DNA from 4 places in the Enterococcus sp. DIV1304_2 genome. Region 1 is predicted to be linked to each of the others. Evidence: riboswitches for the same ligand, from Rfam matches in the RefSeq annotation. Region 1 holds a riboswitch; each other region holds the start of a gene.
The links. A riboswitch is a leader RNA that binds a small molecule or an ion and turns the genes downstream of it on or off. The one in region 1 is predicted to bind magnesium.
Positions count from the first base shown of each region.

Region 1 (7,469 bases):
TCCGAAGTTCACTGCTGAAAAAACAGCAGATGCTGTAGTGATCAATGAAACAGTCAAAGACGACACACGAAAATTAGCAGAGATCTCTATGTCTGCTGTCAATGAATTTACGATCGAAAAAGCTTTAGAACGTAAATACAAAGTGAAATTGACATTCGTGCCATTGATCGAACAATTTGCCGCTACACCGATCAACGAAAGATAAACGCAAGCAAATAGATTGCGTGATGATTTTTACCTAAAAAAGCAGCTGAAATGACGATCATCGTTCATTTCAACTGCTTTTTTTATCATTTATAAATGTAAAAAAGAGAATATCAATTGTTCCTATTGTTGCGCTGCGTTCTTCCCTGTTGTTTCTAATTGCTCTTGCACCAACTGCATCACTCTCATCCGTTCCTCATCGGGTATCTTCTCGTAGTAGATCCCTGCTTCTCCCAAGATGCCATCACCAATATATTGTTCACCTTTCAACTGATGGTTCGTGATATTGGATAATGCCGAATGGTATTCATTCATCATTCCGAGCATTTCATCTAAGGACATATCCGTTGTCCCATTTTCACCGACTACCTCTAAAAGCTGGCGATAATTGAATAAACTTTTCACAGATAAGAACTCATTGACTAAAATATTGACGACTTCCCTTTGCCTTTTCTGTCGCCCATAGTCATCCTCAGGATCTTCTGCTCGCATGCGCGCATACTGTAATCCTTCCCAACCATTTAATTCTAGTGTACCTTCTGGATAATGGATGTCTTCTGCTGTAAACTCAAACGCATTATTTACAGTGATTCCTCCCACAGCATCGATCAACGCTTCTAATCCATCCATATTCAACGATACATAGTGATGAATCGGTATATCAAGATATTGTTCAACCGTATCCACCATCATGTCGATACCACCGTAAGAATGAGCATGGTTGATTTTATCAACCAGTCCATCCATATTGGCAATTTCTACGAAAGAATCTCGAGGAATACTAGTGATCGTCGTTGTTTTCTTTTGATTATTCAATGTCACCAACATGATCGTATTTGCACGATAGTCCGTTTTTCTAATTGAATTATTGGCGATACCTAAAACTAAAATGCTGACTGGCGTATCCTTTTCCCGCTGAACGGTTTCTCTTTGTAGCGGTTGTTGCATCGAAGTCACGGTCTGTCTGGCATCGTAGTAAAAGCGAACACCATATGCAACTGCAGAACCTACTAATAGGAAAAGAAATGCCATAATAGACAATAAAACTTTTTGTTTTCTAGTGAATATTCGTTTTTGTTGGTGCTTTTTTCTTACTGTTTTTTCAGTGATAAAAGAGAAAAACAGACTATAACATAAGAAAACAACTGAAAAACTCAGTAAAAAACCTGCTAAGATATCGCTAGGATAATGTACTCTCAAATAAATTCTAGAACTAGCAATCAATAATGGATAAAGAGCCCCCACCCATACTAGTTTATTTACCCTTTTCTCACGATAAATAATGTACATGGTGATCAAAAATACTAAGAATAGCGTCATAGACAAAATCGAATGACCACTTGGAAAAGAGTAAGAAGATCTAGGAATCAATTGCTCCACATCAGGTCGTGTCCGCTGGATAGCTTGTTTCATCACGTAGCCAATCAAACTAACTGTCAAAACCATTAAGACTTGCCAAATGGCTAATTTATGGTATTGTTTCCGCCAACTAAAAATTGCCAGCAACCCTGTGAAAAATAAAGTAGGAATAATCGTTGCTAGTTTTGCAAAATAACTAAAAAATGTTGTTAATACTGGGAATTCGATTAATCGCTCCTGTTGATAAATGGCTAAATCGAGTTGGTTGAATAAGGTGTTTTCTGTCATAACTAGTGTGGTCAAAGTCGTCAATAAGACGAATGATACGAATGCTACCACCAATGTTCCTTTTGGCATCTGTTTCATAATAACTTCCCTTCTACTTCTCATTCATACTTTTTAAATCCTAAAATAATGCCTAAACCACAGCCAATAACCAAGAGGGAAGTTCCTCCTTGACTTAAAAATGGTAAAGGAATCCCTGTTAATGGGAGTAGACCGATCGCAGCTCCAATATTTTCAAACACTTGGAATAACAAACCAAATACGAAGACAATCGCAAAATACACATTTCCTTTATTATTTGTTTCGATTGCACTATAAATGATTTGGTAAAAAAGATAAAAATATAAAAAGAGCACAGAAACACTTCCTAAAAAGCCAAATGTTTCAGCAATCACTGTAAAGACCATATCTGATTCACGAACGGGCACATAGATAGGATTGATTGCTTCGGCCCTGCCACTAAACCCACCTGCCCCGATAGAAAGTAAACTTTGTGATTGTTGATAACCAATCGATTGGCTATATGCAAATGGATCAACCCATGCGCGTACTCGATCTAACTGATAAGTCTTAAAATTCAGACGATATAAAATCTGGTGTCCGTATTCAGTAAAAACTAAAGCAATCAAAATGGCCCCGAGAATAACTAGAATCGAGGTTATTGCCGTCATGATCTTCCAATGTACCCCAGCGATCATGAATAATGCCCCCAAGCATATGACAAAAACCAAACTTGTTCCAAAATCTTTTTGCATGTACATCAATAAAAAGGTCGGTAAACTAACCAGTAATATCTTTCCTACATAAAATAAATCAGTTTTAACGGTTCGTTGTTTCACCTTTTGCTCATAGATCAAGGTCAAATAAACAACCACTAAGATAAAGGTGAGTTTCACTAATTCAGAAGGTTGAAATGAAAAGCTGCCAATCCTAAGCCAACGTTTGGTGCCTGTGAGTTGAAACATCACCGGATCATAAAACTGATACAACAGGCCCATCACAAAAAGTGAAAAGCCATAAAGATAAGGAGAATATCTTAACAATACGACTGTTTTCACTCGTTGTGTTAGAAACAACAGCCCGACCGACATCAAACAAAACACGATTTGTCGAAGCACGACTCCTCGGACTGGAACTTGGTCATAAACAGCTGCCCCATATTGCACACCGACACTTAATAAATATAAAAGAAAGATTGGTAAAAATAATGCATAGTTGAATTCATTTATTTTAAATTTCATTTTGCTTACCTCGTGAGGACAGTTTCAGGCAAACGCCCAAAAGCATGGATAAAATCAAATAGCTTGATCCTCCATAACTAATAAAAGGAAGCGGAATACCTGTCATTGGGATCATGCCACTGATACTTGCAATATTGATACTTGTCTGTAGCAATAACAGCATCCCTGTTCCCAAATAAATCAACCCGATCTGCTGATTTGGTTCATTCGCACTCAAGACAAATAAGCGCAAAATAATCGAAAATAACATTGCTAGAATCAGTAAGCCCACGATCAGACCTAACTCTTCTAAAATAATCGAAAAAATAAAATCAGTCTCGGCTACTGGTAAATAGCCCTTTTTGGTAATACTATTTCCCAATCCTAATCCAAAAAGCCCACCGTTGTACATGGCATAATAAGATTGACTCATCTGAAATCCTTTTCCATAAGGATCTAAAAAAGGATTAAAAGCAATGCTCAAGCGATCATAAGTATGAGCAAAAATACTTGGTAATAGGTCATTTTGCCCTAGTAAATAAATAATGCCGCCAAGGAGCAAAAAGAGACTGAACAGTCCTGCAAAAAACAATAAAATATAGCGAACTGGTAATTGAACCGTCGTGATCATGATTGCAGCTAAGATGATCAACAAGATCGCACCAGCTACTTTTGGTTGGAATAAAATCAGCAGAGAACATAAAGCGATGATAAAAAAGGGTTTTTTTAATTCATTCAATGATTGCTTGGGTTTTCTAAAATAATAAGCTAAATAAAAAATCATACCGACATTGACAATTTCAGCAGGTTGAAATTGAAAACCTGCAATTGAGATCCATCGTTGCGCCCCACTGATATTGACACCAATCCCAGGTACCTTTGTCAAGATCAGACCCACGATACCGATCCCCATCATTATTTTTACGATTCGATGATTGAGTATAAATGCAGGTTTCACTCGGTAAATGAAAAAAATCATTGCCCAACTAAGTGCTACAAATACCATTTGTCGAACTAAAAGTTGATTTGTACTTTGATCGAATGACATCAAACGGAACGTACTCGCACTATAGATCATCAATAATCCTATTACACTGATCAACAGATATGGTACGAGCAAATACAAATCTATTTTTCTTATGTCTTTTACACCCATCCTATATTTCTCCTTTGTGTTACAGCGGAGATACGTCACTTACCCATCTTGAATAAAAAAAGCCAAACGAAAAAAACGATTGGCTTTTCAGTCTCATCGTGTGAGTTTTGACACTAAACAACGTAAAGATTTCTCTTAGCTATCTTATGAAGAGCCTTAATCCGACAATTCCTGTTTTACACATTGGCGTCTTTCGACGTTTCTGCGCAATAGCCTATGTTTGTTTAGGAGTCTCGCCTAACAAGTTATTCTATTTGAGGAAAAGTATACCTGTTAGATTATTTATTCACAAGAGAACCTCAAATAAGCTTAAAAAACTTTAGCTTTTTTTAATGTTATATAAATTATTTTTAAAATTTAATAATATATGTTCTATATTTTTTAGATCAGAGTATGTAAAAAAACGTAACAGAAAACCTTTAATCGACAAGGTCTGTTACGTTTTGTTTAATATTATACAACCTCACATAAAAATGAAAATAGCATAAAAAGACGTGATGGTCTCTTATGAAAAAAATAAATTTCAGATTATAGATTCTTCATACTTAGCATAGGTATTTTTTTATGTGTTTTGAGAGGCACGTTATAATAATGAAAATTATTTGTCATTTTCCCTCAGCTACTACGCCCATTTCGCAAATTATTCCTAGTTTTTGCTCGCCTGGATAGCTTCTAAGGCAGCTAGTGCGCTTTGTTGGTTGATCGTTCCTGATTCCCTAAGCTTTGCGGCAACTCTCTCGATTTCGTCCCCTTTGGCACCAACTGTGATTGCCAATGCTCTCGCTTGTAAGGACATATGTCCTTTTTGGATACCGTCACTAACAAGTGCACGCAGTGCCGCCAGGTTTTGTGCTAAACCAACAGCTGCAATCACTTGTGCCAATTCTTGTGCAGAATCAATTGCTAACATATCTAAAGAAGCTTTCGCTTTCGGTAAGACGCGGGAAGCCCCCCCTACTGTCGCGACAGCTAAAGGAACCGTCAATTTCCCTACCAAATGATCTTCCTTGATTTGCCAGTCAGTCAACCCTTGGTAACTACCATTTCGAGCAGCATAGGCATGAATAGCCGCTGCGGCTGCTCGTGTATCATTTCCTGTGGCTAAGATGACCGCTTCGATACCATTCATGATTCCTTTGTTGTGGGTCGTTGCCCGATAAGGATCCAACTTTGCGTATTCACTCGCTTGACGAATCTTTTCAGCAATCAGCTGACCCGTTTCTTTGTCCTTTGCCAATCGCTCAAAAGGAATCATACAAGTCGCGATCGCTAAAGATTCAGTCGCCAGATTACTTAAGATACTGAACAAGATTTCTTCTTCAGGGAACCATTCTTTGATACGAACCGCAACTCCTTCCAAAATCGAGTTGATGATATTCGCCCCCATCGCATCTTTGACATCCACTAAAAAATCAAGTGAAAGATAGGCATGCTCGCTCCCCATAAATTCTCGAGTAGAAATTTCTCGGACACCTCCACCACGCTTGACGATCGAAGGATAGCTTTCGTTTGCACAAGTGACCAATTCTGGTTTTCTTGCTTCAATGACTTCTTTGATTTTTCGATAATCACAACGACCAGTCAAGACGATTTGCCCACGCATCAATCGTCGGGGTATCTGAACGCTGATATCGCCACATATTTTTGCACCATTGCTCGCTGCAGCAATTACAGAAGGTTCTTCCGTTGCCATAGGAATCCATTTTTTTTGACCGTTCACTTGAAAATTCAATGCGACACCTAATGGGATCTCTACTTGGCTGATTTGATTTTCAATCAAATGGTTGGCGATATCTTCTGTTAAAACAGATTCTTTAAAACCTGTTGCTTCTGCTTGAGAAATCACTTTTTCTTGAACTAATCGCTGTCTACGTTGTTCTGGCGTTAGTTCATAAAACTTTTTTTTTTCGTTATCACCAGTTTGTTGCAAATTAGCTTCCAAAAGAACAGCTAATCCAAGACCGCCACCAATACATAATGAAGCTACTCCGTATCGTTGGTGCTGCCTTCTTAACGCATAGCCTAAAGTAGTCAAGATACGAGCGCCACTAGCACCAATCGGATGGCCTAACGCAATCGCACCACCATAAATATTGACTTTCTCTGATGGGAGATTCAATTCACGATTCACAACGATCGATGACGCAGCAAACGCTTCGTTAATTTCAAATAGATCGATGTCGTCCAAGGAAAGCTCTGTTTTCTCCATCAAGGTATTGATTGCTTTGATTGGAGCTACCCCCATGATACTTGGATCGATCCCAACTTCAGAGACTCCTTTGATCGTAGCTAAATACGGTAAGTCATGAGCAATCGCATAGTCTTTCGACGCTAAGATCAGTACAGAGCCACCATCGTTCAAAGGTGAAGCATTTCCAGCAGTAACTGTGCCGTCCTCCGCAAAAACCGTCCGTAAGGTGCTTAATTTTTCTAATGTACTATTTCCTCGCACTGCTTCATCTGTTGCAAATACTTCTTCATTACGGGAAATTGGAATGATTTCCTCCTTGAAGACCCCTGACTCGCTGGCTTGTGCTGCTTTTAATTGTGAAGCCAGTGCATATTGATCTTGCTCTGCTCTCGTCACAGAAAATTGTTTTGCCACATTTTCTGCTGTCAGTCCCATATGAGTATTGGAAAATGCATCGGTTAATCCATCATTGACCATACTTGAGATTTCTTCGATTTTCTCGTTTTCTGGATCGCTCACTTGGATCATCGGCGCTCTAGTCATGCTTTCAACACCACCGGCTATGATCAGGTCCGCTTCGCCTAGTTGGATTTGTTGACGCGCAAGGATCACTGATTTCATCCCAGATCCACAAACTTCATTGATTGTCATTGCCGGAACACTTACGGGGATTCCGCTATTGATCGCAATTTGTCGTGCAACATTTTGCCCATTCCCTGCTTGAAGCACATTTCCAAAAATGACTTGATTGATTGCTTCTTTGTTTATCCCTGTTCGTTCAAGGATTTCTGTTGTAATGAATGTTCCCAACTCAACAGCAGAATAACTGCTTAAGCTACCACGATACTTTCCAATCGGTGTTCGTGCAGCATCTATAATAACGACTTCCTTCAAGTTAAGCCACCCGTTGCCAAAGCCTATAAATTTACTCATCCACGTATTACATAAAACGCGACGGATTTATAGGTGTTACAATCTTTTGCGCAAACGGATTCCCTCCTTATTTCTCATATATTTGCGAAAAACGTCACGCTGTAACCGACGAGACATTCTT
Region 1 is NZ_CP187851.1:1,045,664-1,053,132, reverse strand. It holds gene IGJ14_RS05010 (hypothetical protein) at 1-205, shown strand, start outside; gene IGJ14_RS05005 (phosphatase PAP2/LCP family protein) at 328-1,929, opposite strand; gene IGJ14_RS05000 (FtsW/RodA/SpoVE family cell cycle protein) at 1,950-3,089, opposite strand; gene IGJ14_RS04995 (FtsW/RodA/SpoVE family cell cycle protein) at 3,079-4,224, opposite strand; M-box (ykoK) riboswitch at 4,309-4,476, opposite strand; gene IGJ14_RS04990 (hydroxymethylglutaryl-CoA reductase, degradative) at 4,871-7,309, opposite strand.

Region 2 (7,469 bases), 1.0 Mb from region 1:
AAAATAGAAGCAAAGAATACCCACATAAAAACGATGAAACGAGTATCCTACGGATTTAGATCATTTGAGAACATGAAAATTAGAATCTTTTTGACCAATCAATTAATCAAAGTTAGATAACAAAAAATCTGAGCCAGAATGTGGTTCATTCTGACCCAGATTTAATTTTTCGCAACTCATCAGTCCTTATTGACAAAGAGCCCGGATTTTTTGATTATTCTATTCCCACTCCACAGTTGCTGGTGGTTTAGAGGTAATATCGTACACGATACGGTTCACGTGTGCGACTTCATTGACGATACGTACAGAGATTTTTTGTAGCACATCCCATGGGATACGTGCAAAGTCAGCTGTCATACCATCAATCGATGTGACCGCACGGATACCGACTGTGTAGTCATACGTACGACCGTCGCCCATGACACCAACAGAACGGATACCAGGTAAAACAGTGAAGTATTGCCAGATGTCACGGTCAAGACCGGCAGCGGCGATTTCTTCGCGTAAGATCATATCTGATTCACGGACGATCTCCAATTTTTCTTCAGTGATTTCACCTAAGACACGGATACCAAGACCTGGTCCAGGGAATGGTTGGCGCCAAACGATTGAGTCAGGCATACCAAGCTGTGTCCCTAGTTCGCGGACTTCGTCTTTGAATAATGTGTTCAATGGTTCGATCAATTCAAATTGCATGTCCTCAGGCAAGCCACCTACGTTGTGGTGTGATTTGATCGTTTGGGCAGTTTCTGTTCCACTTTCGATTACGTCGGTGTAAAGTGTTCCTTGTGCCAAGAAAGACACACCTTCTTCGCCGGCAAGCTTTGTTGCTTCGTCGTCAAATAAGTATACGAATTCGTTACCGATGATTTTACGTTTTTCTTCAGGATCAGAGACACCTGCAAGTTTATTTAAGAAACGTTCTCTTGCATCTACTTTGATGATGTTCAAGCCGAATTTTCCGCCTAAGCTTTCCATGACTTGATCCGCTTCGCCTTTACGCAATAGACCATGGTCAACGAAAATCGATGTTAATTGATCACCGATCGCTTTTTGTAAAAGGACACCAACGACACTTGAATCCACTCCGCCAGATAAACCAAGTAAGACTTTTTTATCGCCAACTTGTTCACGGATTTTTTCGATCTGCATGTCGATGAAATTATTCATTGTCCAATTGCCTTCACAGTGACAGATGTCAAAAGCAAAATGACGTAATAATTCGATCCCATATTCTGAATGACGGACTTCTGCGTGGAATTGGATACCGTAGAAGTTACGTTCTTTGTCTTGGATCGATGCAATTGGGCAATCGCTACTTGTAGCAACAGTTTCAAAACCTTCTGGTACTTTGGTTACTAGATCCCCATGGCTCATCCAAACGGTTTGTTGTTTCGGTGTTTGGCTGAATAGTGCCGCATCATCGGCTGTTACTTCAAGCAATGCTTTGCCGTATTCACGGTTTTTTGCAGGCTCAACAGAACCGCCAAGTTTGTACGTGATCAATTGCATACCATAACAAATACCCAACACTGGAATGCCTAAATTGAAGATTTCAGGATCAATGCCAAAAGCATTCTCATCATAGACACTGTTTGGTCCTCCAGAAAGGATGATCCCTTTCGGATTCATGGCTTTCACTTCTTCAGCTGTAATACGGTGGCTCAATAATTCAGAAAAAACACCTAAATCACGGATGCGTCGTGTAATCAATTGATTATATTGACTACCGTAATCTAGTACGATGATTTTTTCAACGTTTGTCATATCGGCAACGTTCGTCACATTTATTACCCCTATCCCTTTAAAATTTATCTCAAAATAGTTGAACTATTTTAAAATGCTAATATTTTCGCATGAAAATCGAATCGATAATATGATTTTCAGTTTTATGGAGAATTATATCGGCTCTTCCACGAGTAGGCAAGATATATTCGTTTAAATTCTTCAAATTCACATTTTTCCATACATCTCTTGCCATTTTAAACGCATCTTCACGATTACCAATGGCAAATTGGTAGTAATAGTTTTGTGGATGTTGAAAAGCTGTATCAAGTAACGCGCCAAAGCGATCCAAATACCATTTTTCGATCAATTCAGAATCTGCATCAACGTAGACAGAGAAATCAAAAAAGTCACTGACGTAAATCTGTTGATTAGCTGGTAGTTGAAGCGTGTTGATTCCTTCGACAATCAAAATGTCCGGTTGTTGGATCAGTTCATATTCATCGGGAATAATATCATAGACATCGTGAGAGTAGACGGGAACTTTGGTTGTTTCTTGACCGGATTTCACTTGATTAAGAAAATCGATCAACCTTTCCATGTCATAGCTTTCCGGAAATCCTTTCCGGTCCATGATACCACGTTCTTTTAAGACTTTATTCGGATATAAAAAACCATCTGTGGTGATCAGCTGGACATTTCTTCGTTTGAATGTCCGAGACAAAATCATTTGCAATAAGCGCGCGGTGGTGCTTTTACCAACTGCGACACTTCCGGCAATCCCGATAATAAAAGGTGGGACTTGAGTATATTTATGAAGGAATAACCCTTTGCTCAGAGAGAGGGATTCAAACTCTTTCATATGCAGAAAAATCAAGTGCGCAAGTGGTACATAAATGTCGCGAACATCTTGCATGGAAATACGGTCATTCAAACTTTTTATACTATCTAGTTCATCTTGTGTCAATGGAGCTTGACCATTTCGGTAAAATTCGCGCCACTCTTCTCTTGCCACACGGTAATAATTCATTGGATCATTCATACATAGCCTCCTGGATTCTCCCATCAATGGACCTATTTTAACATAAATGCGTGTCAAACCCTACCACTTAGGCGAGAAACTAATTGGTTTTTTCTCATATCAGAGGATGGAAGAATAGGCGTTCTTTCTTTTTTGATAACTGAAAAGAGGCGAGGAGAATAGAGGATTGAGTAAGAAAAAAGTAACAGTTTAACTCAAAGTTAACTGAAATGGCAGGAATAGAAGTAACATTTTGGGAAGTAAATAGACACCCACCAAAATTTGAAGAACAAATTCAGTGGATGCCGCCTTACTTTTCGAAGATAAATCTCTCTGGGATCTCTTATCGGTGTTCATTTACGACATTGAAATACTTGTTTTATTTTGATTTCAGTATTCATCGTTTTGGCAAGTAATAGGTGCCAGTATCAGCAGATCCCATCATTTGTGTAGTGTGACATGTTTGATTAAAAATCGCTTGGATTTCTTTTTCAACCTCTGGATAGAAGTAAAAATTTTCTGATTCACTGTTTTTATAAAGATAAAAATGAATGGTTGGAAATGTTGGTAGAGAGACAAAACAAACAGGTTCAATAGCTAAAAGTTCTTGCACAAAGGTATTGGCTAATAGCATTCCTTTTCCTTCTGTAATCATTTTCGCTGCTCCTAAACTATCTGGACAGACGACATATTTTGGTTCATTGGTCAGCTGTTTGACTACTTTTTTCGTAATCACTTGATGTTCTACATGGTCGAGTAAAAAGATAAAAGGTAACTCTTCTAGTACTTCCGCGGATAATATCCCATCTGGTTTTACAAAATAGTTACTGATTGCTACTTTAAGTTCCAAAGTGGCTAACCTTGTTTGAATAAATTTGGGGTGATCTAGGGTAGCAGAAGTAATGGCAAAGTCGATTTCTTTCTGACTTAGTTTATTTAGCAGATCCAATGAAGGAATATAACGGTAGTCGATCGTAAAGTTTTGATGCCGGATTGGATATTTGTTTGCTTCAAAGATAAACGAAGCATCGCTTGTACCGACACGCAAAGCAGGATAGTCTACTGATTCATTTAACAGAATTAGGCAGAAGTCGCCCATCCTCTATAGGTGGGTGATGAATGCCGTTCGGTATGAGGGTTACCGTTGGTAACTCGAAGACCGACAACTAAGGCGTATTGCTTTTTTATTTTGTCTCATGTTAAAATCAGTCTATACAAGAAATGAGTTGATATAACATGGAATTAGACACAAATAACCATTCAGTATTTCTTCTTTATTATCACCTTGTTTTAGTAACGAAATATCGTAGACAAGTAATTGATAATGAAATATCTAACTACGCTAAAGCGACTTTTGAAAGAATCTCAGAATCGTATCACATCACTTTAGTTGAGTGGAATCATGATAAAGATCACGTTCATATTATGTTCAAAGCTCAACCAAAAACAGAATTGACAAAATTTATCAATGCCTATAAAAGTGCTAGTTCACGTTTGATAAAGCGCAATTATCCAAGAATCAAACAATTTCTTTGGAAAGAAATGTTCTGGTCAAAAAGTTTTTGTCTTTTGACAACTGGTGGAGCACCAATTGATGTGATTAAGAAATATATTCAAAATCAAGGAAACAATCATAAATAGAAAGCAGGCGAGCTTTATGGAGCGACTAAAAGCATATAAATTTAGAATCTATCCAACAGAAGAACAAGAAACCTTCTTTGCTAAGTCTTTTGGCTGTGTCCGTAAGGTCTACAATCTAATGCTTGATGACCGAATGAAAGCTTATAAAGAAACTAGGAAAAATTCCTCTAAAAAAATGAGTTTTCCAACGCCTGCAAAATATAAGCAAGATTTTCCGTTCTTGAAAGAAGTGGATAGTCTTGCTTTAGCAAATGCACAACTCAACCTAGATAAGGCGTATAAGAACTTCTTTCGTGATAAGTCCGCCGGATTTCCTCGTTTCAAAAGCAAGAAAAATCCAGTTCAAAGCTATACGACTAACAATCAAAATGGAACAATCACTTTGATTGATAATCAATTTGTCAAACTTCCTAAGTTGAAGTCGTTAGTTAAAATTACGCTCCATAGACAACCTAAAGGTCTGATCAAATCCGCTACAATATCACGTCATTCTAGCGGTAAATATTATATTTCTTTATTGTGTAAAGAAGAAATAGCTGAGCTTCCTAAAACTAATTCCGCTATTGGAATTGACCTTGGTATAACTGATTTTGCAATCCTTTCTAATGGTCAAAAGATTGATAACAATAAATTCACGTCAAAAATGTCAAAAAAACTAAAATGTGAACAACGTAAGTTGTCAAGACGTGCATTATTAGCTAAACAAAAAGGTATCAATCTGTTTGAAGCTAGAAATTATCAAAAACAAAAACGTAAAATAGCACGACTACATGAAAAAGTAATGAATCAACGCAATGACTTTCTAAACAAGTTGAGCACAGAGATTATCAAAAACCACGATATGATCTGTATAGAAGACTTAAATACAAAAGGTATGTTGCGTAATCATAAACTAGCAAAAAGTATTTCGGATGTTTCATGGTCTAGTTTTGTGACTAGGTTACAATACAAAGCTGACTGGTACGGTCGAAATATTATCGAAGTGGATAAGTGGTTCCCATCTAGTCAAATCTGTTCGAATTGTGGACACAAAGACGGCAAGAAATCTCTAGAAATTCGAGAATGGACTTGTCCTGTTTGTCATGTTCATCATGACCGAGATATCAATGCTAGTATCAATATTCTGACCGAAGGTCTAAGACTACATTCTATGGGATTAGCTTAGATCCAATCATCAAAAACCGTAGGAACTACGGGGATAGCTTGGTAAATAAGAGAAACCGCTGTGAGTAAAGAAATACGCTTGCAAGTATGCTCTATTCCCAAGAAGCTCCCACTTCAAGCGTTAAAAACCGGTAGGTTTAGCTAAGTGGTGAGTAGTTCACAGAACTACTTAACGAAGAAATACTAACATGTAGCTCTTTTGAAGCTTGCGAGAGGCTGTTGAAACGGGCAATCATATAGAAATATTCTAATTTTTCGATCGACATACAGCTATGCCTCCTTTATCATTTTATTCTCCTTTTAAATGTCTCATGGGCCTCTTAAAAAAACAATAGTTATCGTGAAGCACACATAGAGATTAAACAATCCTTAATGAATGTGAAACGAATCACTATTACTTTTAATAGGAAATGAAGCATGACAGTTTTATCAGTCGCTAGTTGATTTTTATGCGAGTCAATGATTTATAGATTCTTGATCGAAGGCTAGTGATTGATAGGTTGCAATGGATGAAGCGAATCTCAACTAGGAAAGGAAATCAATACACCTAAGAAAGCAAAAGAATGAGGAATAAGACACACTTACTTAAAGCGGTTTACTACTGTTTTTTGGTGGCGTGAGGTTTGCTGACAACATAAAAAAGCCTCTTTAATACATAAAGGGCGGTGTACTCAAATAAACATTGGTAAGTGTAATTTGCAATTGTAAGGCGCAATTGTAATCACGTTAATTGAGCTTTGGCTTTCTGAGACGTAAGAAACAAGTTCTAGTTATCTTGGAAAAGCCTTAATCCGACAATTCCTGCTTTACACGTTACTGTCTCTCGACATTTCCGAGCGATAACCTGTGTTCTTCAGAGTAACCTCACCTAATATGATTATTTTTCATCCATATCATAAAGGGCAGTGGAAGTAATAGTCAATCATGCGCGTTTCATGAATAGAGATATCATGGAGATATTTGTCTTCTTAAAAACGCTAATAGTAAGGTTTATGGGACTTCTATTGATATTTTCTCTACTTTCACGAAACAGATTACGCAAATACCGAAAAAGGAGAAGAGTGAGCAGCTAAGAAAATTTTTTTCTTCCGTATCGCGATTAAATGGTTATATTTATAAAAGAAAACAGAAGAAACACAGTTTCGCTTGCACCTTCTCATGGAACACGTTAGACTATGAACAACTAACAGATAAGAAGGATGGAAACTATGACGAATCATTATTATTCCGAACACCCAGAGACTGCTCATGAGTTTGACGAATGGTCATTTGAGCTAAGAGGGAAAACCTTTCAGTTTGTGACAGACTCGGGTGTGTTTTCACGTGAAACAGTTGATTATGGCTCACGTGTATTGATCGATGCCTTTGAATGGGCACAGCTACCAGATGGCAAAATTTTGGATGTTGGCTGTGGCTATGGTCCAATCGGGCTTTCTCTTGCCTATGCGAGTGAGCGCTTTGTTGAAATGGTAGACATCAATGCTAGAGCGGTGGACTTGGCACAAGGAAATGCGAAGCGCAATCAAATCAAAAATGTAGCGATTCATCAGTCAAATATTTATGAAGAGGTGACAGAAACAGACTATGCTGCAATTGTCAGCAATCCACCGATTCGTGCAGGCAAAAAAGTTGTACATGAAATCTTGACTGGCGCATATCCCCGCCTATGTACAGGTGGCACCTTAACGATCGTCATTCAGAAAAAACAAGGTGCACCTAGCGCACAAAAGAAAATGCAAGAAACATTTGGTAACGCAGAAATCGTGATCAAAGATAAAGGCTATTATATTATCCGAAGTGTAAAAGAAGATTGAACATAATCGAATGAAAATAACGGAGCAGTCGAAGGAATGAGTAAGAATTTCTTCGACTGCTTCGTTGTTTGTTCATACAAGTAAGATGGGTAAATAGAGTGGGT
Region 2 is NZ_CP187851.1:44,525-51,993, forward strand. It holds gene IGJ14_RS00190 (ISL3 family transposase) at 1-120, shown strand, start outside; gene guaA (glutamine-hydrolyzing GMP synthase) at 220-1,785, opposite strand; gene coaA (type I pantothenate kinase) at 1,844-2,767, opposite strand; gene IGJ14_RS00205 (LysR substrate-binding domain-containing protein) at 3,144-3,794, opposite strand; gene tnpA (IS200/IS605 family transposase) at 3,983-4,387, shown strand; gene tnpB (IS200/IS605 family element RNA-guided endonuclease TnpB) at 4,404-5,552, shown strand; gene IGJ14_RS00220 (LysR family transcriptional regulator) at 5,689-5,817, opposite strand; M-box (ykoK) riboswitch at 6,267-6,434, opposite strand; gene IGJ14_RS00225 (class I SAM-dependent methyltransferase) at 6,760-7,365, shown strand.
Region 2: another riboswitch for magnesium. It lies ahead of IGJ14_RS00220 (LysR family transcriptional regulator); the one in region 1 lies ahead of IGJ14_RS04995 (FtsW/RodA/SpoVE family cell cycle protein).

Region 3 (7,469 bases), 460 kb from region 1:
AATGATCCAGAATTTAAAGATGCAGGACTAAATGAAGAAACAACATACAACTATGAGATCGAAGCAGTTAGCCAAACTGGATTGACATCTGACAAAACAGCGATTTCAGTAACAACTAGAGCGACAACTGCTGAAGAAAAACCAACTGCTCCTAAAAACTTACATTCAATGGGTGAAACGACTTCAAGTGTGTCATTGATGTGGGGAGCTTCAACCCATACACAAGGTATCAAACAATATGATATCTATCGTAATGGTCAGTTAGTGGCTTCAACGCCATCTACTAGCTACACAGATGAAAACTTGGCTTCTGGCACAACATACTCATACGTGGTACGTGCAATCAGCACAACAGACGAAGTTTCAGATGCAAGTAACACTTTATCAGTGACAACGAAACAAGATGAAACAATCGAAGGAATCCGTGAATGGAAAGTAGGTACAATGGCTTCACCAGAACGTTATTCTATGAATGAAGAAGTAAGACACAATGGAAGAGTCTATATCACTATTGTTCCACATTTCAACTTTGGTGATGTTACTTGGGCACCTGACCAAGCACCAACATTATTCCGTTTGAAATAATCAATTTGACACTCAGCGCATGAAACTGCGCTGGGTGTTTTTTTGTGAATAAAGGTTGCAATAAGAACGTTTAGTTGACAATGAAGGAGATTGTCCGATACCATGACTATCATCAGGAATGATCATTCAACCAGAAAGTAGGAAAGCAAATGTTCAAACGAGTACCTTCAGAGTTAACAGAAAGAGAAAATTATAAACTGTTGATTGGCTCAGTTATCCCCCGACCGGTGGCAGTGGTTGCGACAAGGTCTTCAAAAAGAGTGACCAATGTAGCACCATTTAGTTACTTTAATATCGTCAGTTCCAATCCGCCGATACTTTCTTTAGCTATCCAAAGAAAAAACGGGGAATGGAAAGATACGGCAAAAAATCTTCTCGAAACAAAAGAAGCCGTGATCCATGTTCTAGACGAAAGAATACTTGTAGATGCGAATCAGACAGCTGCTAGCTTATCAAGCGAAGAAAGTGAATTGACCTTGACTTCTTTCAGCGTTTCCAAATCTGATACCATCGATGTTCCAAGGATCAATGAAGCTAGTATAGCTTTTGAGACCACACTCTATCAACATGTACCAATCAAAAAAGGCGAAGAAACAACAGCTGATTTATTTTTATTAGAAATAGCTGCTTATCAGATGAGTGAAAGTGTCTACGATGAACAAACAGGCTACATCGATCCTAAAAGTTTACAGCCAATCAGTCGCTTAGCTGGAAACGACTATGGGAAGCTTGGTGAGATTATTTCAATGTTACGCCCGAAATAATTGCACTGTGGACGAACTCGTTTTTCTAAAGACAAAAGAAGTTTCCTTACTTGTCATCAAGTCTTAAAATTTATTAAGTAAAGTTTAATTTAGTTATTTTATTCTTTTTTTTATTGATTATCGATTTGAAGAGGAATAAGATGGATTTTGTAAAAATCAAATAAGTACTAACCTTGTTAGGTGAGGCTCCTATACAAACATAGGCTATTGCTCAGAAACGTCGAAAGACGCCAATGGGTCAAACAGGAATTGTCGGATTAAGGCTTTTTCAAATAGCTAAGAATGCGTTCTTTACGTTGTATAGTGCTAAAACTCGGACGATGAGATGATGCCAGGTCAGAAATCTTGTTCGAAAAGGTTTCTGACCTTTTCTTATGCTTTCTATTTCTTTTTACCTCGCTTTACCTAACTTGTGTCTGGATGAGAAAGGGGGATGCGTTGGAAAAGCTATTTGATTTTATCACTAGAGGTATTCATTTCATTACAAAGAATGCCGAACGAAATAAAACAGAGAGACAAACAAAAAAGGTCGACGAGTTGCAGCTCAATCGACCCAAAGACATGTAAGAGAATATACTCTTTACTTGATTCATCATAATAGACAAAGGTCCTCGTTTCAAGTAGAAGAGTTTGAAAGGAAGAGGCAACTGAATGAAACCATTTCAAAAAATCGTATTAAGTATCTTGTTAGTGCTTGCAATGGTCATTGGCTTTTTTTCTTTTGAATTTATCCAAGGGTTCTCCTCAGTGAAACAATCTGCAACAGTTGAGAAAGTCGATGCACAAGATGTTCCATCGATCATCAATGTAGCATTGATTGGTTCTGATGCACGATCAAAAGAAGAAAATGGTCGTTCTGATTCTTTGATGGTCGCCCAATATGATCAGAAGACGAAACAAGCAAAATTGATTTCTATCATGAGAGATTCTTACGTCTCTATTCCTGGTTATGGAATGAATAAGATCAATGCCGCATATTCTTATGGTGGTATCGACTTATTGGACCAAACCTTACAAGATAATTTCAAGTTAGAGACCCCTTATTATGCAAGTATTACGTTTCAAGATTTTGTTGATTGTATCGATGAATTGTTTCCAGATGGTGTGACGATCGATGCAGAAAAAGATTTGGATTTAGATGGGGTAGCTATCAAAAAAGGAAAGCAAACAATGGACGGAAATACCTTGCTGCAATATGCTCGTTTTCGTGAAGACGAAGAAGGTGATTTTGGACGGATCCGTAGACAACAACAAGTCGTTGAGGCGGTAGCCAGTCAATTGAAAGATGTCACATCGATCATCAAATTACCCAAGGCGATCGGCAAACTTTTAGGTAGTATCCAAACCAATCTACCGGAAAGCGTACTGTTAGATTGTGGGTTAGATTTCCTAGATGACGAGAAGAAAATCGATACATTGTCCGTGCCCGTTGATAAAAGTTGGGACTTCAATGATCATACACCAGCTGGTAGTGTCTTGGAAATCGACTTGACTAAAAATCAGCAAGCGATACACGAGTTTTTGGACAAATAACCATATAACCCTATTGATAAACCAGTTCCTAAAACGAACTGGTTTATTTTGATTAAAAAAAAGTTAACATAAGAACAGTACTGGTTAAGAATCATTTGGGCTGCTGTTCTATTTCCTCTTCTATGTGTTAGAATATCTTTGATTCGTACTTTTAATAAAGAGAGGTATTCAAAACATGAAGAGGAGTGGCAGACAAAAGAAAAAATCGACCGGCATCTATATCGGAGCGGGAATCGTCGTCTTGCTTGCAGCAGCTGGTGGTGGCTTCTTTTATTATCAACACGTTCAGGAACAACAAGCAGTAAAAGCTGGAGAACAAACGATTGAAGGATTTATTGACTCCCTGAATCAGGAAAATTATGAAGAAGCGGTAAAATCACTTCAAGTAGAGAAGGATAGTGATCTTACTGAACAAGATATTTTGGAAAAATATCAAAACATTTATGGTGCAGCAGAGATCAGAGGGATCAAACTCTCAGACTTATCCGTGACAAAAAAAGCGAATGATACGTATGAGTTTACGTATAAAGCTAAAATGAATACGACGCTAGGTGAATTGAAAGACTTAGCATATGAAGGAACCTTGTCCAAAGAGGGAGACCAAACCAAAATCAATTGGCAACCTAATTTGATTTTTCCGCAAATGGAAGGACAAGATAAAGTCAGCTTGAGTACAGATGTAGCGTCACGTGGCGAAATCTTGGACCGTAATAAACAGCCGTTAGCGACAACTGGGAAATTAAAACAATTAGGTGTCGTACCTGCGAAATTAGGTGAGGGTGAGGAAAAATCAGCGAATATCAAAGCAATCGCTGAAGCATTCGATTTGACGGAAGCCAGTATAGAACAAGCGATTTCTCAAGGTTGGGTCCAACCGGATTACTTTGTTCCTTTAAAAATCATTGATGGGGAAACATTAGAACTTCCCAATGGAGCAACGATCCAAGAAGTTGACGGTCGTTATTATCCACTAGGGGAAGCCGCTGCCCAATTGATTGGATACGTAGGAGATATCACCGCAGAAGACATTGAGAAAAATCCTGAGTTGAGTAGCACAGGAAAAATCGGGCGTTCAGGCTTAGAAATGGCTTACGACAAAGAATTAAGAGGTACGAATGGCGGGAAGTTAAGTGTCACAGATGAAGAAGGAAATGAAAAAGCTGTCTTACTCCAACATGAAGTGAAAAATGGACAGGATATCCAGTTGACGATCGATGCCAATGCGCAAAAAACGGCCTTCGATAGCTTAGATGGAAAAACAGGTTCTACTGTGGCGACAGCCCCTAAATCTGGAGATTTGTTGGCACTTGTCAGTTCACCTAGCTATGACCCAAATAAAATGACGAACGGTATTTCCCAAGACGATTACAAAGCATATGAAGAAGACCCAAATCGTCCATTTATCAGTCGTTTTGCCACAGGTTATGCGCCGGGTTCAACATTCAAAATGATCACCGCAGCCATCGGTTTAGATAATGGCACATTGAATCCAGATGAAGTCTTGACGATCAATGGATTGAAGTGGCAGAAAGATAGCTCTTGGGGTTCTTACCAAGTGACGCGTGTGAGTGATGTACCACAAGTCAACTTGAAAAATGCTTTAGTTTATTCTGATAATATCTATATGGCACAAGAAACATTGAAAATGGGGGAAGAAGCCTTTAGAAAAGGACTTAATCAATTTATTTTTGGTGAAGATCTTGATTTACCGATCCAAATGAATCCTGCGCAGATCTCAAATGAAGACTCATTCAATTCGGAGATTTTGTTGGCAGATACAGGATATGGACAAGGACAATTGTTGATCAATCCGATCCAACAAGCAACGATGTATAGTGTTTTTGCAAATAATGGTAGTTTAGTCTATCCACGACTAGTCATGGATCAGGAAACAAAAGATAAGAAAAATGTTGTCAGTGAATCAAGTGTCCAAACGATTTTGCCGGATTTAGTCGATGTCGTGCAAGATCCGAACGGAACTGCACACTCGTTAGCTGCACTTGGCATTCCGCTTGCAGCAAAAACTGGCACAGCTGAAATCAAAGAAAAGCAAGATGAAAAAGGACAAGAAAACAGTTTCCTTTATGCAATCAATCCTCAGACAAATGGCTACTTAGTGATCAGCATGTTAGAAAACAAAGAAGAAGGCGATTCTGCCACTAATCGAGCGCCTGCTTTATTACAATATTTGAACCAAAATTACCAATAAATATAGAGTTTGAAATCGGATACAAAACTATTGGTTATTTTCCTTTTCTAGTGATACACTAGTCTATAGAAACGAGTGTAAATAACAAGAGGAGGAGATAAGATGACTGATGTTCCAAGAGCAGTAAAAGCGGAGATGGCAGCTAGCATGTTGAAGATCCAATTTGATAATGGTGAAATGAGATATTTAAAATCACATTTAGCAAAAGAACATGCAGAAGCTTTTTCGATGAAAAATGGCAAGAGAAAGAATAGTTTATTGGCTTCACAAACAACCTGGGTAGGCTCGACTATTGAAATTCAACCAGATGGCACTCTTGTTCTGAATGAAAATGATTATTACTCTCCAGAAGAGTTATGGAACGATAGCAAAGAGCATATTATTTGATCAAAAATAGAGCCTTTCTATTAGATTCGAGAAATCTAATAGAAAGGCTCTATTTATCTGAGAACGAATCACCCGTGATACACTTTTCTAGTAAAGTATTTAAGAATCAATGGAGAGATCAAGGTACTTAATAAGATTACGATCACAAGTGGAGAATAATATTTTGCTTCAATCAATTGGCTTTGTTGTCCAATTTGCAAGATGATCAACGCCATTTCACCACGTGAGATCATGCCAGCTCCTACCATAAAGGCACTATTCGTTGAAAAACCGGCTACTTTCGCCCCTAGATAACCACCACCAAGTTTAGTCAAGACTGCAACAGTCGTTAGGATCAAGATAAAAATCAATTGTTCCCCAAAGTTGGAAAAATCGACTTCTAGTCCAACACTGACAAAAAACACAGGGATGAACACTGCGTAACCTAATGCTTCAACATTATGGTACACCTCTTCTTTGACGGTCGTTTGACTCACAGCGATGCCTGCAAAAAATGCGCCAATGACTGAACTTAGTCCGATCAAATCAGCGATGTAGGACATACCTAGACATAAAACCAACGAAACGATGATGATTGCAGAGTTGGCATAGATTTTTCCAGCTAGTGACATCAAAAATGGGGCAATCCATTTGACCAATAAAAAAATAAAAATAAAGTAGATCACTTGCTCCAATAATAGAAGCGGTAAAGGGAGGCTACTGCCAGATTCTCCTGTCAAAAAAGATAAGCTGAAACTTAACACTAATACGACAAGGATATCATCAACTACCGAAGCACCTAAGATAGTCGAACCTTCTTTTGTGTTGACTACATGAAGTTCTTTCAATACTTCAACGGAGATACTCACAGAAGTGGCGGCAAGAATGATCCCAAAGAAAATAGCTTCATTCCTTGATACTTGAAAAATTTCACCCGTCAGCCAGCCAAATAATACGGGGAGTATGATCCCTAATAAAGCAACGAACATTCCTGGCCGAAAGTATTTTTTCAACAAAGAAAGATCACTTTCTAGTCCAGCTAAAAACATCAGTAAAATGACACCTATTTCTGAAAAATCATGGACGAGGATGTTGGGATGCACCCATCCAAGACCCGCACCACCAAGTAACACGCCAACGAGTAGTTGACCAATTACCGCAGGAATGCCAAACCTCCGTGAGAGATGAGAGCCAATGGTTGTCGCTATCAAGATCAAACAGAGAATACCTATAAATTCCATTCTTTTCATCCTTCCTTTCTCAAAAAGAATTTAGTTTATTCGTGTCAAATGACCTCCTAAACAGGATAACATAAATAACGTTATTTATGTAGTATCGTCCATTGAAGGAATAGATGAAAGCGTACAACAAAAAAGGTCAGGCATTTAAGCCCAACCTCGAAGTTAAATAACTAATCAATTGACATACATATTTCTTACTTTGAAGTAGTTGATGATCTCAGAGATTCCCATAAAGATCAAGATACCGCCAAAGATTTGGAAAAGGATCATCAAGCTTTGGAATGGATTAAATAGCAAAATCAATCCACCAATCAGTAAAATCACGCTGTATAATGACCAGCCTTTTGATTTCGTATTCAAACTAATGAACAATTGAAATGCGCCATTTGCTAAGATCATTAATCCTAAAAGAATCGGCAAGATAGAAACGATTGCTGATGCAAATAAGAACACGATCAGTCCGAAAACCAGAAAAGCAATCGCACTGAAAAGTCCAAACCCCCAAACGCCCGTTTTTTGCTTGTTTTTATAGGCTTCAAATAAATTGATCAGTCCCAGTAAAACAAAATAAGCAGTGATAAGATAGCCGACAAAATTAAATACGGCAGTCGGATTGATGACTATTGCGATACCGGCAATGATATAAATTGCTGCTCGTAAAAAAGCATGTCTTTGAAAATTGCTTCGAATAAGTTCATACATTATTATAACCTCCTTTTTTTTATTTTAACGGTTATTGATGTATAAACCAACTAATAACTAGTGATTCCA
Region 3 is NZ_CP187851.1:1,503,554-1,511,022, reverse strand. It holds gene IGJ14_RS07015 (lytic polysaccharide monooxygenase) at 1-585, shown strand, start outside; gene IGJ14_RS07010 (flavin reductase family protein) at 735-1,349, shown strand; M-box (ykoK) riboswitch at 1,515-1,681, shown strand; gene IGJ14_RS07005 (LCP family protein) at 2,001-2,882, shown strand; gene IGJ14_RS07000 (penicillin-binding transpeptidase domain-containing protein) at 3,058-5,091, shown strand; gene IGJ14_RS06995 (hypothetical protein) at 5,194-5,478, shown strand; gene IGJ14_RS06990 (cation:proton antiporter) at 5,547-6,698, opposite strand; gene IGJ14_RS06985 (DUF308 domain-containing protein) at 6,873-7,400, opposite strand.
Region 3: another riboswitch for magnesium. It lies ahead of IGJ14_RS07005 (LCP family protein); the one in region 1 lies ahead of IGJ14_RS04995 (FtsW/RodA/SpoVE family cell cycle protein).

Region 4 (7,469 bases), 150 kb from region 1:
AAATCGGAGAGATTTTAGAACAAGACCATATCATCAAGAGCGGTATCGTATTTAATTATTATACAAAATTTAAAAATATGACTGGTTTTCAGGCTGGTTTCTATCAATTAGCCCCTAACATGACGTTAGATGAAATCGGTAAAGAGCTCCAAGAAGGTGGCACCTCAGAACCTACAGAAGTGGCAGATGGGAAGATCACGATACCAGAGGGATTTGATGCAGAGCAGATTGCAGAACGAGTAGCAAAAATCACTGGGAAAGATAAGCAGGAATTTTTAGATCTACTAAAAAATGAAGCCTTTTTCACTGAGTTGACTCAAAAATACCCTGATTTATTAGAAAGTGCAGCTAAGGCAGAAAACACCAAGTATCGCTTAGAAGGTTATTTATTCCCAGCGACTTATGATTACTATAAAGATATGTCACTTAAAGATCTGATCATTCAGATGGTCGAAAAAACGAATACCGTGTTACAACCTTATTTTTCTACGATCAAGCAACAAAATCATACGGTTCAAGAAATCATGACACTTGCTTCATTGATCGAAAAAGAAGGGGTATCTGAATCAGATCGTAAAAATATTGCCAGAGTTTTCTATAATCGCATTGACATAGGAATGCCATTGCAATCAGATATTTCTATTTTATATGCGTTAGGCGAACACAAAGAATTTGTCTCTTATGAAGATACGGCAGTAGATTCACCTTATAACCTTTATACAAATAAAGGATATGGGCCAGGACCATTCAACAGTCCAAGTGAAGCAGCTATCCAAGCTGTGATTGAACCGGCAGATAATGATTATTACTATTTTGTCGCAGATATCACTACAGGTGAGGTTTATTTTGCAAAAACATATGAGGAGCATATGGAATTAGTACAAAAATACGTAAATAACTAAAATTGAACGTTATCTACATCTTGATTTATTTTTAGAAAAACATTTACATTTTAGAAAAAGCATGGTAATCTTTTTTGGACTGTAGTCCGTAAAAGATTACCTTTTGCGGTATTCGATAGAAAAAGGAGAAGAGTTATACATGGTAGAAAAAGTATATCCTATGACGCTTGAAGGAAAAGCAAAATTAGAGCAAGAATTAGAAGAATTAAAAACAGTTAAACGGGGAGAAATCATTGAACGAATCAAAATCGCCCGTGGCTTTGGTGATTTATCTGAGAACTCAGAATATGAAGCAGCTAAAGATGAACAAGCTTTTGTAGAGGGGCGCATCACTACAATCGAGAATATGATCCGTTTCGCACAGATCATTGACAACGATGGGGTTGATTCGGATGAAGTGTCTATTGGTAAAACAGTGACGTTCATTGAGTTACCAGACGGAGAAGAAGAAGAATACACGATCGTAGGAAGTGCTGAGGCAGATCCGTTCTCTGGAAAAATTTCCAATGATTCACCGATTGCACAAGCTTTGATCGGTAAGTATAAAAATGATGAAGTGACGATTTCAACACCTGGTGGCGATATGCAAGTAAAAATCGTCAAGGTTGCACAAGCATAAGTAGAAATTTGGACACAGATAATTAATTATTAGTTTGTCTATGCAAAAGGTCTGGGACCATGACACAAAGTCCCAGGCCTTTTGCTGTAGAAATCGATAGTTACATCTAAAGTCCTATAGCATCTCGAAACAAAAATAGGTATGATAAAAAAGAGAATGAAAAGGGAAGGAGAATAGCGATGAATAGCTCTTGGCGCTTTTTTATAGTAGTAGAAGCATTACTATTGATCTTTGCAGTTTGGCAAATCGTAAATAATGTTGAATTATTACTATTAGTCTTATTTGGTATTTTTAATATCTATCTTGCATTGCGAAAATCACCGAGATCGGGCTTTCAAAATTTTCAATTTGTACTAGGTGGATTAGTTATTTTCTTCAGTTTGATCAATAGTCCAGCGCTATGGGTAATGGCAGTTTTTGCTGTCTTGTTCATTGGTCTTAAAGGCGTAGAGATTTCTGGGATCGATCTAACCAAAAATGCTTTTTGGCGAAAAAAACAAATCATTATGGTTCAAACAGAGCAAGTGAAGTCCCACAACAATGAACGAAAGAAACAACAATTATTCGGTAACCAGCGAATTGGTAATGATGTGTATGAATGGGACGATATCAATATCGCGCTTCTTTCAGGAGATACGATCATTGATTTAGGAAACACCTTGTTACCTAAAGATGATAATATCGTTATCGTCAGAAAAGGCATCGGTAGAACACGGATCTTAGTTCCTTTAGGGATTGCAATCAGTCTTGAGCACGCAACCTTAGTAGGGAATGTACAATTTGAAGAAGAACAATTCTCATTGAAGAATGAGTCAATCAAAATCTATAGCAATGATTACGATGAAAATCCACGTCGTTTAAAAATCATTACGAATACATTGATTGGAGATATTGAGGTGATCCGAGCATGATAGAGAAACTTTCTCGACCGATGCTAGCTATCTATGCTTCGATCGCCTCATTTATCGTCATTTTATTTTCTTTTTTTACTTATTTTTACGCAAGCAACCAAACTCATTTTTGGCGTACTTTATTAAGTGCCAGAATTTTATATGTGCCTTTGATCTTTCACTTACTAGCGATTTCGTCAGGTGTGGGCCTGATTGTTTTTTTGATTGTCTCTCTTTTACAAAAAGCACGTTATGGGAAAATCGAAGAACAATTACGTGCAATTTCTTCCGGCAATTATGAAGCAAAAGTTTTAAATGATTCCTTACCAAGCGCTTCTGACGATATATACGTGAAAGAAATTGAAAAAGAAATAACCAAAATCAAAGAAAAAATGGTTGAAGTCTCAAGTGAACTTCAAATATTGACGAGTCGACCTCAATATGTGGATGGACAAACAAAAGAAGAAATCTTAGAATTAGAAAGACATCGTTTAGCACGTGAGCTCCATGATTCAGTTTCCCAGCAATTATTTGCAGCGATGATGATGATGTCTGCTCTGACGGAACAAGCAGAAAAAAGTGATACGCCTGAAATGTTTCGTAAACAACTAAGGATGGTAGCGGATATCATCAATGCTTCACAATCTGAAATGCGTGCGTTGCTACTACATTTACGACCAGTCAATCTTGAAGAAAAAAGTTTGAAACAAGGAATCGAGCAATTATTAAAAGAATTAAAAAACAAGATACAAATTGCATTGAAATGGGATATTGAAGATATCACTTTATCTGATTCGATTGAAGATCATCTCTTCCGGATCGTTCAAGAACTACTTTCAAACACGTTACGCCATGCAAAAGCCAATGAATTAGAAGTGTATCTGCATAAAATCGATAATAATCTTTTATTACGAGTGATCGATGACGGTACTGGCTTCAATATGAATGAAACAAAAACCGGTAGCTACGGACTAAACAATATCAGAGAACGTGTAGCAGGTATTGGTGGAACAGTAAAAATCATTAGTTTCAAAGGACAAGGAACAAGTGTGGAAATCAAAGTTCCTTTAATAAAGGAGGCGGAAAAATGATAAAAGTACTACTAGTCGATGATCATGAAATGGTACGTTTAGGGGTTTCATCCTATTTATCGATCCAAGAAGATATCGAAGTGATCGGAGAAGCTGAGGATGGGCGGCAAGGCTATGAGAAAGCCATGGCACTTCGTCCGGACGTGATTTTAATGGATTTAGTCATGGAAGAAATGGACGGGATCGAATCTACAAAAGCAATCCTCAAAGATTGGCCAGAAGCAAAAATCATTATCGTCACGAGTTTTATTGATGATGAGAAAGTATATCCAGCTATTGAAGCTGGCGCAACGGGCTACTTACTTAAAACATCGACAGCCCATGAAATCGCTGATGCGATTCGTGCGACTCAAAGAGGCGAACGTGTGCTTGAACCTGAAGTAACCTCGAAAATGATGGAAAAAATGAGTCGACGCAATGAGCCGATCTTACACGATGATTTGACGAATCGCGAAAATGAGATTCTTATGTTGATCTCTGAAGGAAAAAGCAATCAAGAAATCGCAGACGAATTGTTTATCACTTTGAAAACAGTCAAAACACATGTTTCTAATATTTTAGCGAAGCTAGAAGTGGAAGATCGTACGCAAGCTGCCATTTACGCATTCAAGCATGGATTGGTAAAGTAAAAATAAACAAAATGGATGATTGCATAACTATATTGGGATACGATTAACAATATTCCGGATTTTTTTATCAAATACTCATCCTCTTATTGACAAAAACCAATTTTACCTGTAGGGTTTAATTATAAAAACTTGTTAGGTGAGGCTCCTAAAAGAACACAGGCTACTGCCCTCAAACGTCGAGAGACGCCACAGGGTATAACAGGCAACGTCGGCTTAAGGCGTGCTTAACGTAGCTATCTGGATCATATTTCCAGAATTACGTCTTTTAGTGCTAAAGCTCAGACGAGAAGTTCGTTCAGGTAAACACTGGTACCATTTTGATGGGATCTTATGAGACGGCTTCTTTTGGAGGCCGTCTTTTTTATGTACTTCCTGTTTTTCTAAACGAATCCATCCAACAAGTTTATATCGAAAAAACGATGTAACAAAGGAGAATGCGAGATGAGAACACTAAATGATACAAATAACCTAGAAACACAATTGACGATTCTTAACTATCTTGAGCAAAAAAAGCTTGAAGAATTGAAGAACTATTTAGCAACGATCGAGAAAGTGGAATTGCTCCAACTATTTGTTACGCTACCTTCAGATAAGCAAGTTCTTGTCTTTCGATTATTATCAAAGAACAAAGCTCTCGAAATCTTTGAAACATTTGAACCAGCTGTCCAACAAGACTTGCTTCGCTCTTTTACGGATGAGGGAGTGATTGAATTTGTAAATGAGATGGCTCCAGATGATCGGGTAAGGTTGTTTTACGAATTACCAGCGAGTGTGACTAAAAAATTATTGGCAGAGCTTTCCGAAGAAGAGCGTGCAACGACGAATCGATTGATGGGCTATGAACATGAGACGGCTGGACGGATCATGACGACTGAATTTATTTCAATAAAGAAAGAAATGACTGTTGAAGAAGCACTGCATAAAATCAGAAAATTAGCCAAAGAAATGGAAACAATCTATATTTTGTATGTGACAGATATGGCGAAAAAAATTGAAGGGGTCCTATCATTAAAGGATTTAGTCATTGCAGAAAGTGATCAACGCATTGAAGAAATCATGATCAAGCATGTTGCTTATGTAACCACAGACACTGACCAGGAAGAAACCGCACGATTGTTACAAGAGTTAGATTTGATCGCTATTCCCGTCGTGGATAAAGAAACACGACTAGTCGGCATTGTGACAGTGGATGACGCTATCGATGTCTTAGAGCAAGAAACAACCGAGGATATGTTCAATGCCGCTGGTTTAGCAGATGTCGCCTCTGTAGAAGCTGATCGTAGTACAGTACTGATCAACGGCAGTCTTTGGCAAATCTGGAAAGTCAGGTTGCCTTTCTTAGCCATCACATTGGTCGCAGGGATGTTAGCTGGTCTAGTGATCGATGAGTTTGAACAAACGTTAGAATCAGTGGCCGCTGTTGCTATTTTTATTCCTTTGATCATGGATATGGGTGGGAATGTAGGGACGCAGTCATCGACGGTTTTTGTTCGCGGATTATCTTTAGGACATATTGATCTAAACACATTTATTAAGCACTTTTTGAAGGAAACAGGGATCGGTTTAAGCTTAGGGATTGTTGTAGGGATCGTATCTGGAATAGTCGCTTCTGTATGGCAAGGGATTCCATTGTTAGGTGTAGCTGTGGGAATCTCCTTGGTCTTTGCAATGACCTTAGCTGCAGCCTTGGGTTTTTTGATTCCTTTTATCTTATTGAAATTGAATATTGATCAAGCTGCTGGATCTGCACCGATCATTACCTCGATCAAAGATATTGCTGGGTTATTTATTTACTTTATTTCAGTTAACGTATTCTTAGGTTACTTATTGTAGGAATAATTAGTATATATAGGCATACCTTTTTAGTATAAACATCAAGGAATATTCTATGGTCTACCATAGTAGTCCTTCTCTTGACCCTCCATTAAAATTAGGGTTTTCCGTAAAGAAAAGCAGGGTTACTTTTGTTTTTAGAGTGGCTTTGCTATACTTGAAATGGAATGGAAAAAGGAGGAGAAAAGTGAAACAGAATTTTGCAATCGTAGGACTTGGACGTTTTGGCGGTAGTATCTGTCGGACATTAGTCGAAGCTGGACAAGAAGTTTTAGCCATTGATAGCAGTGAAGATCGCGTGAATGAATATATGAATATCGCAACACATGCAGTGGTTGCGAATGCACAAGATGAAATGACTTTACGATCTTTAGGGATCAGAAATTTTGATCATGTGATCGTAGCAATTGGAGAAGATATCCAAGCAAGTATTTTAGTGACTCTGATGGTCAAAGAAATGGGCGTTCCGAATATTTTAGCTAAAGCACAAAATGAGTATCATGCTCGGGTTCTTGAAAAGATCGGTGCAGATCGCGTTGTTCATCCTGAGAGGGATATGGGGATACGGATCGCACATAATCTTGTTTCAAAAAATATTTTGGATTATTTAGAGCTGTCAGACAAATTTTCGCTTGCTGAGATTCGGGTGTCTAATCCCAAGTTCTTTAATAAAACGTTAGCAGAACTAAATTTCAGACAGCGATTTGATTTGACTGTGGTAGCCATCCGGCGCTTCGATCGTTCTGTCGTAGTGTCGCCAGCCGCAGACGAATATGTACGTGAAAATGATAATCTACTTGTTATCGGAGAAACAGAAGATGTAGATATACTTGATGATAAAATGAATCAATAAAAAGGGGCTCATCACATGGAATTAACAATAACGGACAAAGCAAAAGAATGGTTTCAAGCAGAGGTAGATTTACCTGAAAATTATGGTATCCGTTTTTTTGGGAAAGTATATGGCAAAACAGAAGTACATGAGGGATTTTCAATCGGTATGTCTGTGGAGTTTCCGGAACGTCCGATGAAACAAGAAAAGATCGATGGTCTATTATTCTTTATTGATGAAGCCGATGATTGGTTCTTCAAAGGCTATGATCTGGTTGTAGATTATGATCCTCAATTAGATGAACCAACATATCATTTCCAAGAAACAGCGGATGTATAAGGTGAGAGATAGTCTTATATATTTAGGAAAACAAGCCTGACGAACGGAAAGTAAGTTTTACTTACTTTCGGATTGTTAGGCTTGTTTTTTTAGACAGTCAAACGCTGATTCACTTTTACAGTGGTCATTAAAGGAAAAAGTCGTTCAAGGTATGAAGTGCATCCTACTTCATTCTTTTGAGAGTTTAAGCTAGACTGATAGGTAGAGAGGATGGGGTGTGATGACAAAAAAAATTATTTATTCAGTACGTTCGTTTCGTGAAGAATTTATCGAAAAGATCAAAGAAATAGCACCAGAGTATTCATTTCAAACGGAAGTAGCATCCGACGAACTT
Region 4 is NZ_CP187851.1:897,648-905,116, forward strand. It holds gene mltG (endolytic transglycosylase MltG) at 1-902, shown strand, start outside; gene greA (transcription elongation factor GreA) at 1,042-1,521, shown strand; gene liaF (cell wall-active antibiotics response protein LiaF) at 1,701-2,432, shown strand; gene liaS (two-component system sensor histidine kinase LiaS) at 2,429-3,502, shown strand; gene IGJ14_RS04275 (response regulator transcription factor) at 3,499-4,131, shown strand; M-box (ykoK) riboswitch at 4,253-4,428, shown strand; gene mgtE (magnesium transporter) at 4,573-5,964, shown strand; gene IGJ14_RS04285 (potassium channel family protein) at 6,152-6,817, shown strand; gene IGJ14_RS04290 (HesB/YadR/YfhF family protein) at 6,833-7,135, shown strand; gene IGJ14_RS04295 (phosphoglycerate dehydrogenase) at 7,356-7,469, shown strand, end outside.
Region 4: another riboswitch for magnesium. It lies ahead of mgtE (magnesium transporter); the one in region 1 lies ahead of IGJ14_RS04995 (FtsW/RodA/SpoVE family cell cycle protein).